One region of the Kitasatospora sp. NPDC085879 genome, then DNA from elsewhere that is predicted to be linked to it. Evidence: riboswitches for the same ligand, from Rfam matches in the RefSeq annotation. Region 1 holds a riboswitch; the other holds the start of a gene.
The links. A riboswitch is a leader RNA that binds a small molecule or an ion and turns the genes downstream of it on or off. The one in region 1 is predicted to bind thiamine pyrophosphate.

Region 1 (4,504 bases):
ATGGCCAGGAACACCGCCCGGCCGTCCGCCCCCTGGTCGAAGACGTTCACCACGTTCGGGTGGGAGAGCCGGGCGACCGCCTTGGCCTCGCGGATGAACCGGCCGGTGAACTCGTTGCCGCCGTCCGCGGCCAGCGCCGGGTGCATCACCTTCAGCGCGACCACCCGGTCCAGCCGGGTGTCCGTCCCGCGGTACACGGTGGCCATGCCCCCGACGGCGATGCGCCGATCCACCCGGTACCGGCCGTCGAGCAGGGCACCGATCAGGGGGTCGTCGAGCGTCATGTCCACCCGAGGAGTGTAGGGCGCAGGGGTGACCGCGGGCCCCGGACGCACCGCCCGGGGCCCGGTTGTGCCGATGTTGAGACATGCCGTCCGCGAACGGCCGGCCGGTGGGTCAGAACGCCGGGTGTTCGCGGGTGTCCAGGTCCGCGCGCCCGGCCATCTGCGAGGACGCCTCGGCGTGGAACCGGCGCGGGATCCGCCCCGCCCGGTACGCCAGCCGGCCGGCCTCGGTGGCCCGCCGCATCGCGTCCGCCATCAGCACCGGGTCCTGGGCCCGCGTCACCGCCGAGGCGAGCATCACCGCCGAGCAGCCCAGCTCCATCGCCAGCGCCACGTCGGACGCCGTGCCGGCGCCCGCGTCCAGCACCACCGGCACGCCCGCACTCTCCACGATCAGCTGGAAGTTGTGCGGGTTGCGGATGCCCAGGCCGGAGCCGATCGGCGAGCCCAGCGGCATGATCGCCGCGCAGCCGACGTCCTCCAGCTTCCGCGCCAGCACCGGGTCGTCATTGGTGTAGGGCAGCACCGTGAAACCGTCGTCGACCAGCGTCTCCGCGGCCTCCAGCAGCTCGATCGGGTCGGGCAGCAGGGTCCGCTCGTCCGCGATGACCTCCAGCTTCACCCAGTCGGTGCCGAGCGCCTCCCGGGCCAGACGGGCCGTCAGCACCGCCTCGCCGGCGGTGAAGCAGCCCGCCGTGTTGGGCAGCACCCGGATCCCGTTGCGGGTCAGCACGTCCAGCACCGAGCCCTGGGTCGCCGCGTTGACCCGGCGCATCGCCACCGTGGTCAGCTCGGTGCCGGACACCCGCAGCGCCTGCTCCAGCACGTCCAGGCTGGGGGCGCCGCCGGTGCCCATGATCAGACGTGAGGTGAACGTCGAGTCCGCGATCGTGAACAGGTCGTCGGCCATCGGTCAGCCTCCCTGGACGGCGGTGAGGATCTCCACCCGGTCGCCCGCGCCGAGCACCGTGGCCGGCCAGGAACCGCGCGGCACCACGGCCTCGTTGAGCGCCGCCGCCACCCCGGTGTTCGCGGCGGACACCTCCGCCACCACCTCGGCCAGCGTGGTGCCCGCGGGCAGCTCCCGCGGCTCGCCGTTGACGGTCAGGGGGACGGCCGCCGGTTCGGTGTTCAGCATGCGAGGGCCTTCGACTGGAAACGGTCGGGGGAGAAGCGTTCGGGGGAGAACGGAGCGGCGAGCTCCGGGACACGCCCGGTCGCCAGGTACTCGCCGACCAGGTCGGCGGTCACCGGCGTCAGCAGCACCCCGTTGCGGTAGTGGCCGGTCGCGGCGACCAGCCCGGGCAGTGCGGTCGGGCCGATCAGCGGCGCGTTGTCGGGCGAGCCCGGACGCAGCCCGGCACCGGTCTCCACCAGCGGAAGCTCCGTCAGCCCCGGCACCAACTCGTGCGCGTCGCGGAGCAGTTCGTAGACCCCACCGGCGGTCACCGTGGTGTCGAAGCCCTGCTCCTCGCTGGTCGCGCCGATCACCAGCTCGCCGTCCGCCCGCGGCACCAGGTAGATGTGCTGCCCGCGCACCACCGCCCGCACGTTGCGCGACAGGAACGGCCGGTACGCCGGCGGCACCTGCAGCCTCAGCACCTGGCCCTTCACCGGCCTGACCGGCGGCAGCACACCCTCCGGCAGGCCAGGCAGCAGGTGGCTGCGGCAGCCCGCCGCCAGCACCACCCTGTCGCCCGCGAGCTCCTCGCCGCCGTCGGTGCGCACCCCGGCAGCCCGGCCGTCCTCGACCAGCAGCTCGGCCGCGCTCGCCCGGTGCAGCACCACCCCGGCCCGCTCGCAGGCCGCGACCAGCGCCCGCGCGAGGCGCCGGCCGTCCACCTGGTGGTCCCCGGTGACCAGCAGACCGCCGCGGACGCCGGGCGCCAGCATCGGCTCCAGCCGGCGGCACTCCCGCCCGGTCAGCCACTGCGAGTCCAGACCCAGCCGGCCCTGGAAGGCGTGCAGCTCGCGCAGCTCCTCGCGGTCGTCCGCGTCCAGTGCCACCGCCAGCGTCCCCGTCCGCCGGTACCCGGTGTCCAGCCCGGTCGCCTCCGTCAGCTCCGCCGCGAACGCCTGGTACCGCTCGTTCGACGCCATGCCCAGGCGCAGCAGCGGCTCCTCGCCGTACTGCAGCTCCGTCACCGGCGCCAGCATGCCCGCGGCCACCTGCGCCGCACCGCCGCCGGGCACAGGATCGACCAGGGCCACGGCCAGCCCGCGCTGCGCCGCCCGCCAGGCGACGCCGAGCCCGATGATGCCGCCGCCGACCACCAGCACGTCTGAATGGGACCGTGCCACGTCGCTGATTCTCCCTTCGCCGGCATGACCCGGATCAGGTTCGGACGGTCGCGGGCCGCTCCAGCCCGCCTCTCAGCCCGGTGCACCGGGCTCCCGTGTGGTGTGCACCCACCATAACGCCGGGTGTCGCCCACCCCGAAAGGGCGTACACGGGCTGGACATCCCGGCCGATAGGGTGGCCGCCGTGGCAGAGCTGAACCGCACCGAAAGCGTCCTCGTCGCCGGCACCGGCATGGCCGGCGCCCAGTGCGCCCTCGCACTGCGGCAGGGCGGCTTCCGGGGGCGGCTCGCGCTCGTCGGCGACGAGCCGCACCGCCCCTACGACCGGCCGCCGCTCTCCAAGGACGTCCTGCTCGGCAAGACCGACAGCACCGCCTTCGACATCGACTGGGAACAGCTCGGCGTCGACCTGCTGCTCGGCCGTCGCGCCACCGGCCTCGAACCCGGCGTCCTGCACACCGACGCCGGCCCGCTCACCCACGACGCCCTGGTGATCGCCACCGGCGCCGAGGCGGTCACCCTGCCCGGCGCCGCCGACGCCCGCCTGCTGCGCACCCTCGACGACGCCCTCGCGCTGCGCGCCGACCTCACTCCCGGCACCCGGCTCGCCCTGGTCGGGGCCGGCTGGATCGGCGCGGAGACCGCCACCGTCGCCCGGCAGCTCGGCTGCCACGTCACCGTCGTCGAGTCCGGGCCCGCCCCGCTGCCCGGCGCACTGCCCGCCGAACTCGGCGCGCTGATGGCCCGCTGGTACGCCGACGCCGGGGTCGACCTGCGCTGCGGCACCGGCGTCGCCGCCGTCGAACCCGAAGGCCTGCTGCTCACCGACGGCGAACGGATCGCCGCCGACCACGTCGTCGTCGGCATCGGCGCCCGCCCGGCCACCGGCTGGCTGGCCGGCTCCGGTGTCGCCCTCGACACGGCGGGCGCCGTCCTCGTCGACGAGCGGCTGCGCACCGCCGCCCCCGGTGTGTGGGCGGCCGGCGACTGCGTCTCCTATCCCTCGCGACGCGCCGGCACCCGGCTCGCCGTCCAGCACTGGGACCACGCCCTGCAGTCCGGCGCGGCCGCGGCCGCCTCGCTGCTCGGCTCGGACACCCCCTACGACCCCGTGCCGTACTTCTGGTCCGAGCAGTTCGGACGGATGGTCCAGTACGCCGGCCGGCACGCCGACGCCGACGACCTGCTCTGGCGCGGCAGCCCGGACGAGGCGTCCTGGTCGGTGCTGTGGCTGCGCGGGGGCGCCCCGGTCGCGCTGCTCGCCGTCGACCGGCCGCGGGACCTCAACCAGGCCAAGCGGCTCATCGAACGCGGCACCGTGCTCGACCCCGTCCTGGCCGCCGACCCGGCCGTCCAGCTGAAGGCCGCGGCCGCCTGACCGCGGAGGGCGACACCGGGCGGCCGTCCGGTCACGATCCGTCATCGGTCCCGGGCCGGCGGGGTGGGCTGCGTGCGCTGGGGGCCCGGCAGGTGGCAGTCTGGTGCCGTGAGTGAGATCGATCCCAAGATTGACGCCCTGGTCCCGGCCTGGATGTACCTGCCCGACATCTCCGAACTGTGGGGGGTGCAGGTCACCGAGGTCCGCAACATGGTGAAGGCCAACACCCTGCTGGCCGTCCGCCGCGGCGAGAACAAGTCGCTGCAGGTGCCGGCCGCCTTCATCACGCCCGATGGCACGGTCAAGCACCTGATCGGCCTGCTGACCGTCCTGCGGGACTCCGGCTTCAGCGACGAGGAAATCCTCGAGTGGCTCTTCACCGAGGACCCGTCGCTGCCCGGCAGCCCCATCCAGGCCCTGCACGAGAACCGCGCCACCGAGGTCAAGCGCCGCGCCCAGGCGATGGCGCTCTGATGGCCGACCCGCGGGAGCAACTGGCCGACGCAAGGCTCTACCTCTGCACCGACGCCCGCCGCGAGCA
Region 2 (4,504 bases), on a different contig from region 1:
CGGTTGGTGATCAGCGCCTCCACGCCCAGCTCCAGGCAGAGCTCGACGTCCTCCGGCTCGTCGACCGTCCAGACGTGCACCCGGTGCCCGGCCCGCCGCAGCGCCGTCACCAGGCCCGGGTCGCGCCGCACCAGCTCGATGCCGGGCCCCGCGATGCCGGCACCGCCGGGCAGCGCCCTGGTCCTGCCGAGCACCGGCAGCCTGCGCTCCAGCAGGTACACCGTCGGCACTGCGGGCACCGCCCGGCGGACCCGGTGCAGCGACAGCTCGGAGAAGCTCATGATCCGGACGGTGGACTCCTCCGGAGTGCGCGGCAGCAGCCCGTAGTGGTCCAGCAGCCGCACCAGCTCCGCCTCGGTCCGGCCCGCGTACCGGGTCGGGTGCTTGGTCTCGATGGCCAGCTCCACCCGGCGGCCCGCCCCGGCGACCAGTTCGAGCAGGCCGGCCAGGGTGAGGATGCCGCTCGGCCGCGGGGTGTCCGGCGAGTGCCAGGAGCCGAAGTCCAGCTCGGAGAGCTGCGCCAGCGTCATCGCGGACACCGCGCCCCGGCCGTCCGAGGTGCGCCGGACGGTGCGGTCGTGCACGCACACCAGCCGGCCGTCGGCGGTCAGCCGGACGTCGCACTCCAGCCCGTCCGCGCCCTCCTCGATCGCCCGGGCGTACGCCTCCAGGGTGTGCTCGGGCAGGGCCGCGGAGGAGCCGCGGTGCGCGATGACCCGGACGGCCGAGCGCTCGGGCGCCGGGAGGCCGGAGTCCGCCGGAGCGGTGCGGCGGATCTTCTGAGTGTCCACATCAACACCCTACGAGTGCGTAGATGTCCGATCGGATTCGGCACGGGAAACCCGTGGTGAACACCTCCGTCCGGCGGTCGGCGGCACCGGACGGAGGCCGTCGTGCCCTCGCGGGCCCGTCCGCTCAGTCCTCGGCGCGGGCCGGCCGGCGGGCCGTCAGCGGGGTCAGCGCCCAGGTCGCCAGCGCGGGCACCAGGAAGCCGAACAGCGAGGCCGAGGTCCACGGCTGCGGGGTGAAGCCCACCGCCGACTGCAGGCCCTGCCAGAAGTCCGTCCACCAGCCGGCGACCGCGGTCGGCGCCAGGAACTGGTAGGTGGCGAAGCCCAGCGCCCACGGCAGCAGCATCAGCCAGCGGGCGGGCGCGTCCTGCCCGGTGTTCCAGCCGTTCCGCCCGGCACCGAAGAAGTAGTCCACCGCGAGCACCGCCAGCAGCGGCACGAAGACCGCGCCGATCAGGTAGAGGAAACTCGCGTACGTGTCGTTGAACTCGCCCTCCTGGACGCGCAGCGCCAGCAGCGTCACCAGCGCGCCGATACCGCCGGTGAGCAGCCGCCGGTCCACCTTGGGCAGCAGGTTGTGCACCGACATCGCGGTCGAGTAGACGTTGGCGAAGGACTGGTCGGTCTCCCGGATCACCAGCACCAGCAGGAAGGCCCAGCCGGCCGCGACACCGGTGAACGAGGAGAAGATCTTCGAGCTGTCGCCGCCCGACTGCAGCAGCGCGATCAGGCCGAGCACGTAGCACCAGACCTGCGCCAGCGAGTAGCCACCGAAGGTGCCCCAGTAGGCCGAGCCCGGGGTGCGCGCGTGCCGGGTGTAGTCCGCGGCCAGCGGCACGAAGGAGATCGACACCGCGATGATCGCGTCGGTCGCCGACAGGAAGCCGTCCCAGTTGCCCGCACCCGGGTCCGGGAAGCCCTGCCGGGCCAGCTGGACGGTGAAGTACACCATCGCCACGCCGACCGCGATCGCCACGTACTTGCGCAGCACCGCGATCGAGCCGAGCGGCCAGATGGTGAGCACCGTGGTCAGCACGCCGGCCACCAGCACGAACAGCCAGCGCCAGCCCTGGGTGCCGGCCACCGTCTGGGCGCCGCCCGCGATCACGATCAGCTCGAAGACGCCCCAGCCGATGCACTGCAGGATGTTCAGCGCCGTCGGCAGGTAGGAGAGGCGGGTACCGAACAGCCCGCGCAGCACCGCCATCGCCGGGGCACCGGTGCGGGCGCCGATCAGGGCGGCCACGCCCAGCATCGCCGTGCCGATCACGGTGCCGGTGACGATCGCGGTGACCGCGGCCGCGAAGGACAGCTCGTGGCCGGGGGCGCCGAGCACGGTGGCGGCGCTCTGGAAGCCGATCAGGCTGACCCCGAGGTTGGCCCAGAGCGCGAACTGGGCGCGGAGGTCGAGCGTCCGCGGCGGGGCGGTGTCCAGGACGAGCGGCGCCTCGACGCGCCGGCCGGCCTCGACATCGGGAACAGGGGCAGGCGAAACAGCCGTCATGGCCGGAACTCCCTACGCCGGCATTACCCGGACAGGTTCAGGCGGTCAGCGCCCCCTCGTCCGGGCCCGGGCTCCGCCCGGCCGGTCGATCGGCGCACTCTCAGCCTGGAAGGTCCAAGCTCCCGCGTGTTCAGATGAGGACGACAGGCTAACGGGCCTCGCGCCGGACGCCAAGGCCCGGACGCCCGCGTTCCGCATCGCGGGACCGCGGGCCGCCGGCCGCGTGCCGCGGCCGCGCACACCCGCTCCGGCGCAGGTCGGGCGCATCCTGTCAGGGACGCCTAAGGATTCTTAGATGTTCTTCAGGAGGCTCCTTACGGCAACCGAATCAGCCATGCGAAACACTATGGGCCAAGGATCTGTCAGCTATGGAGGTCGTCCGTGAGCAACGAGCACGCGAGTGGGTCCACCGGGCCGCAGGAGGAGCAGCAGCTGCCCTCCGGCGAGCCCCGTACGGTGGGTCCGGCTCCTGACACCGCGGCGGCCGACGGGCCGCCGCCGGTCGTCGAGTCCGCGCCCACGCTCGCTCTCTCCAAGCTGAGCGAGCCGGCCCCGGCCGCGCCGTCGTACGGCGACGCGCCGCCGCCCGCCGCGCCGGCCGCGCCCACGTACATCGACGCGCCCCCGCCGGCAGCCCCGGCGGTGCCCACGTACATCGACGCGCCGCCGCCGGTGGTCGCGGCCACCCCGGCCCAGCCCGGGCACGCCAACCCCTACGCGGCACCGGCCGCCGCGGGCACCGACCCGTACGGCACTCCCGCGGCCCCGCCGCCGGCCGGGCCCACGCCCCCCGGCGAGGTGCACCACCCCTTCGGCGCCGGCCACCCGGTCGGCGGCTGGGGCCACCCGACCGGCGGCCCCGGCGGCGGCAACCCGGGCGAGCCCGGCGGCCCCGGCTACCCGTACCCGTACCCGTCGGCCGGCGGCCCGGCCCCGCGCCGCAAGCGCGGCGGCATGATCGCGCTGATCGCCGCGGTCGCGCTGGTCGCGGGCGTGGCCGGCGGTGCCATCGGCGCCGCGGTCACCGGCGACGACAGCTCCGGCGGCGCCACTCGCACCAGCACCACCGTCAGCGTCAGCGACAGCCGCAAGGTCACCGACCGCGCCCCGGACTCGGTCGCCGGCATCGCCGCCAAGGCGCTGCCCAGCACCGTCACCATCAAGGCGCAGGGCTCGCAGGAGTCCGGCACCGGCACCGGCTTCGTCTTCGACACCGAGGGCCACATCCTCACCAACAACCACGTGGTCGCCCCGGCGGCGTCCGGCGGCAAGCTCACCGTCAAGTTCTCCGACGGCTCGTCCTACAACGCCTCCGTGGTCGGCCGCGCCCAGGGCTACGACGTCGCGGTGATCAAGCTCGACAACCCGCCGAAGGACAAGCTCAACCCGCTGCCGCTCGGCGACTCCGACAAGGTCGCGGTCGGCGACGCCACCATCGCCATCGGCGCCCCGTACGGCCTCGAGGGCACCGTCACCACCGGCATCATCAGCGCCAAGGACCGCCCGGTCGCCTCCGGCGACGAGACCGGCCAGCAGGCGTCGTACATGAACGCCCTGCAGACGGACGCCTCGATCAACCCGGGCAACTCCGGCGGCCCGCTGCTCAACGCCTCCGGCGCGGTGATCGGCATCAACTCCGCCATCCAGTCCAACACCAGCGGCAACGGCCGGGCCGGCTCCATCGGCCTCGGCTTCGCGATCCCGATCAACCAGGCCAAGTGGGTCGCCGAGACGCTGATCAAGGACGGCCAGCCGGTGTACGCCATCCTCGGCGTGCTCCGCAACGACGACTACAAGGGCGACGGCGCCCAGATCCAGACCACCGCCGTCCAGGGCACCCCGGCCGTCACCCCCGGCGGCCCCGCCGACCAGGCCGGCCTCAAGGCGGGCGACGTCATCACCAAGCTCGGCGGCATCCCGATCGACAGCGGCCCGACCCTGGTCTCCGAGATCTGGACGCACAAGCCCGGCGAGAAGGTCGAGGTCGAGTACACCCGCGACGGCAAGGCCGCCAAGACCACCGTCGTCCTCGGCGAGCGCAAGGGCGACAACTGACCCCGGCCGAGGACACTCTGGGCCGGAAACGGAGTGCACCGAACCCGCTCCGACCCGTTAGGCTGACCTCCGCCAGGAGGGTTGCCCGAGCGGCCTAAGGGAACAGTCTTGAAAACTGTCGTGGCCTTGCGTCACCGTGGGTTCAAATCCCACA

Region 2: another riboswitch for thiamine pyrophosphate. It lies ahead of AB0P35_RS39375 (cytosine permease); the one in region 1 lies ahead of thiO (glycine oxidase ThiO).

The regions. Positions count from the first base shown of each region.
Region 1 is NZ_JBFBJZ010000003.1:245,855-250,358, forward strand. It holds gene pknB (Stk1 family PASTA domain-containing Ser/Thr kinase) at 1-284, opposite strand, end outside; gene AB0P35_RS04350 (thiazole synthase) at 397-1,194, opposite strand; gene thiS (sulfur carrier protein ThiS) at 1,198-1,422, opposite strand; gene thiO (glycine oxidase ThiO) at 1,416-2,585, opposite strand; TPP riboswitch at 2,580-2,692, opposite strand; gene AB0P35_RS04365 (FAD-dependent oxidoreductase) at 2,761-3,963, shown strand; gene AB0P35_RS04370 (Rv2175c family DNA-binding protein) at 4,072-4,437, shown strand; gene thiE (thiamine phosphate synthase) at 4,437-4,504, shown strand, end outside.
Region 2 is NZ_JBFBJZ010000115.1:2,929-7,432, reverse strand. It holds gene AB0P35_RS39380 (glycerophosphodiester phosphodiesterase family protein) at 1-713, opposite strand, end outside; gene AB0P35_RS39375 (cytosine permease) at 916-2,295, opposite strand; TPP riboswitch at 2,290-2,431, opposite strand; gene AB0P35_RS39370 (trypsin-like peptidase domain-containing protein) at 2,677-4,350, shown strand; tRNA gene AB0P35_RS39365 (tRNA-Ser) at 4,426-4,504, shown strand, end outside.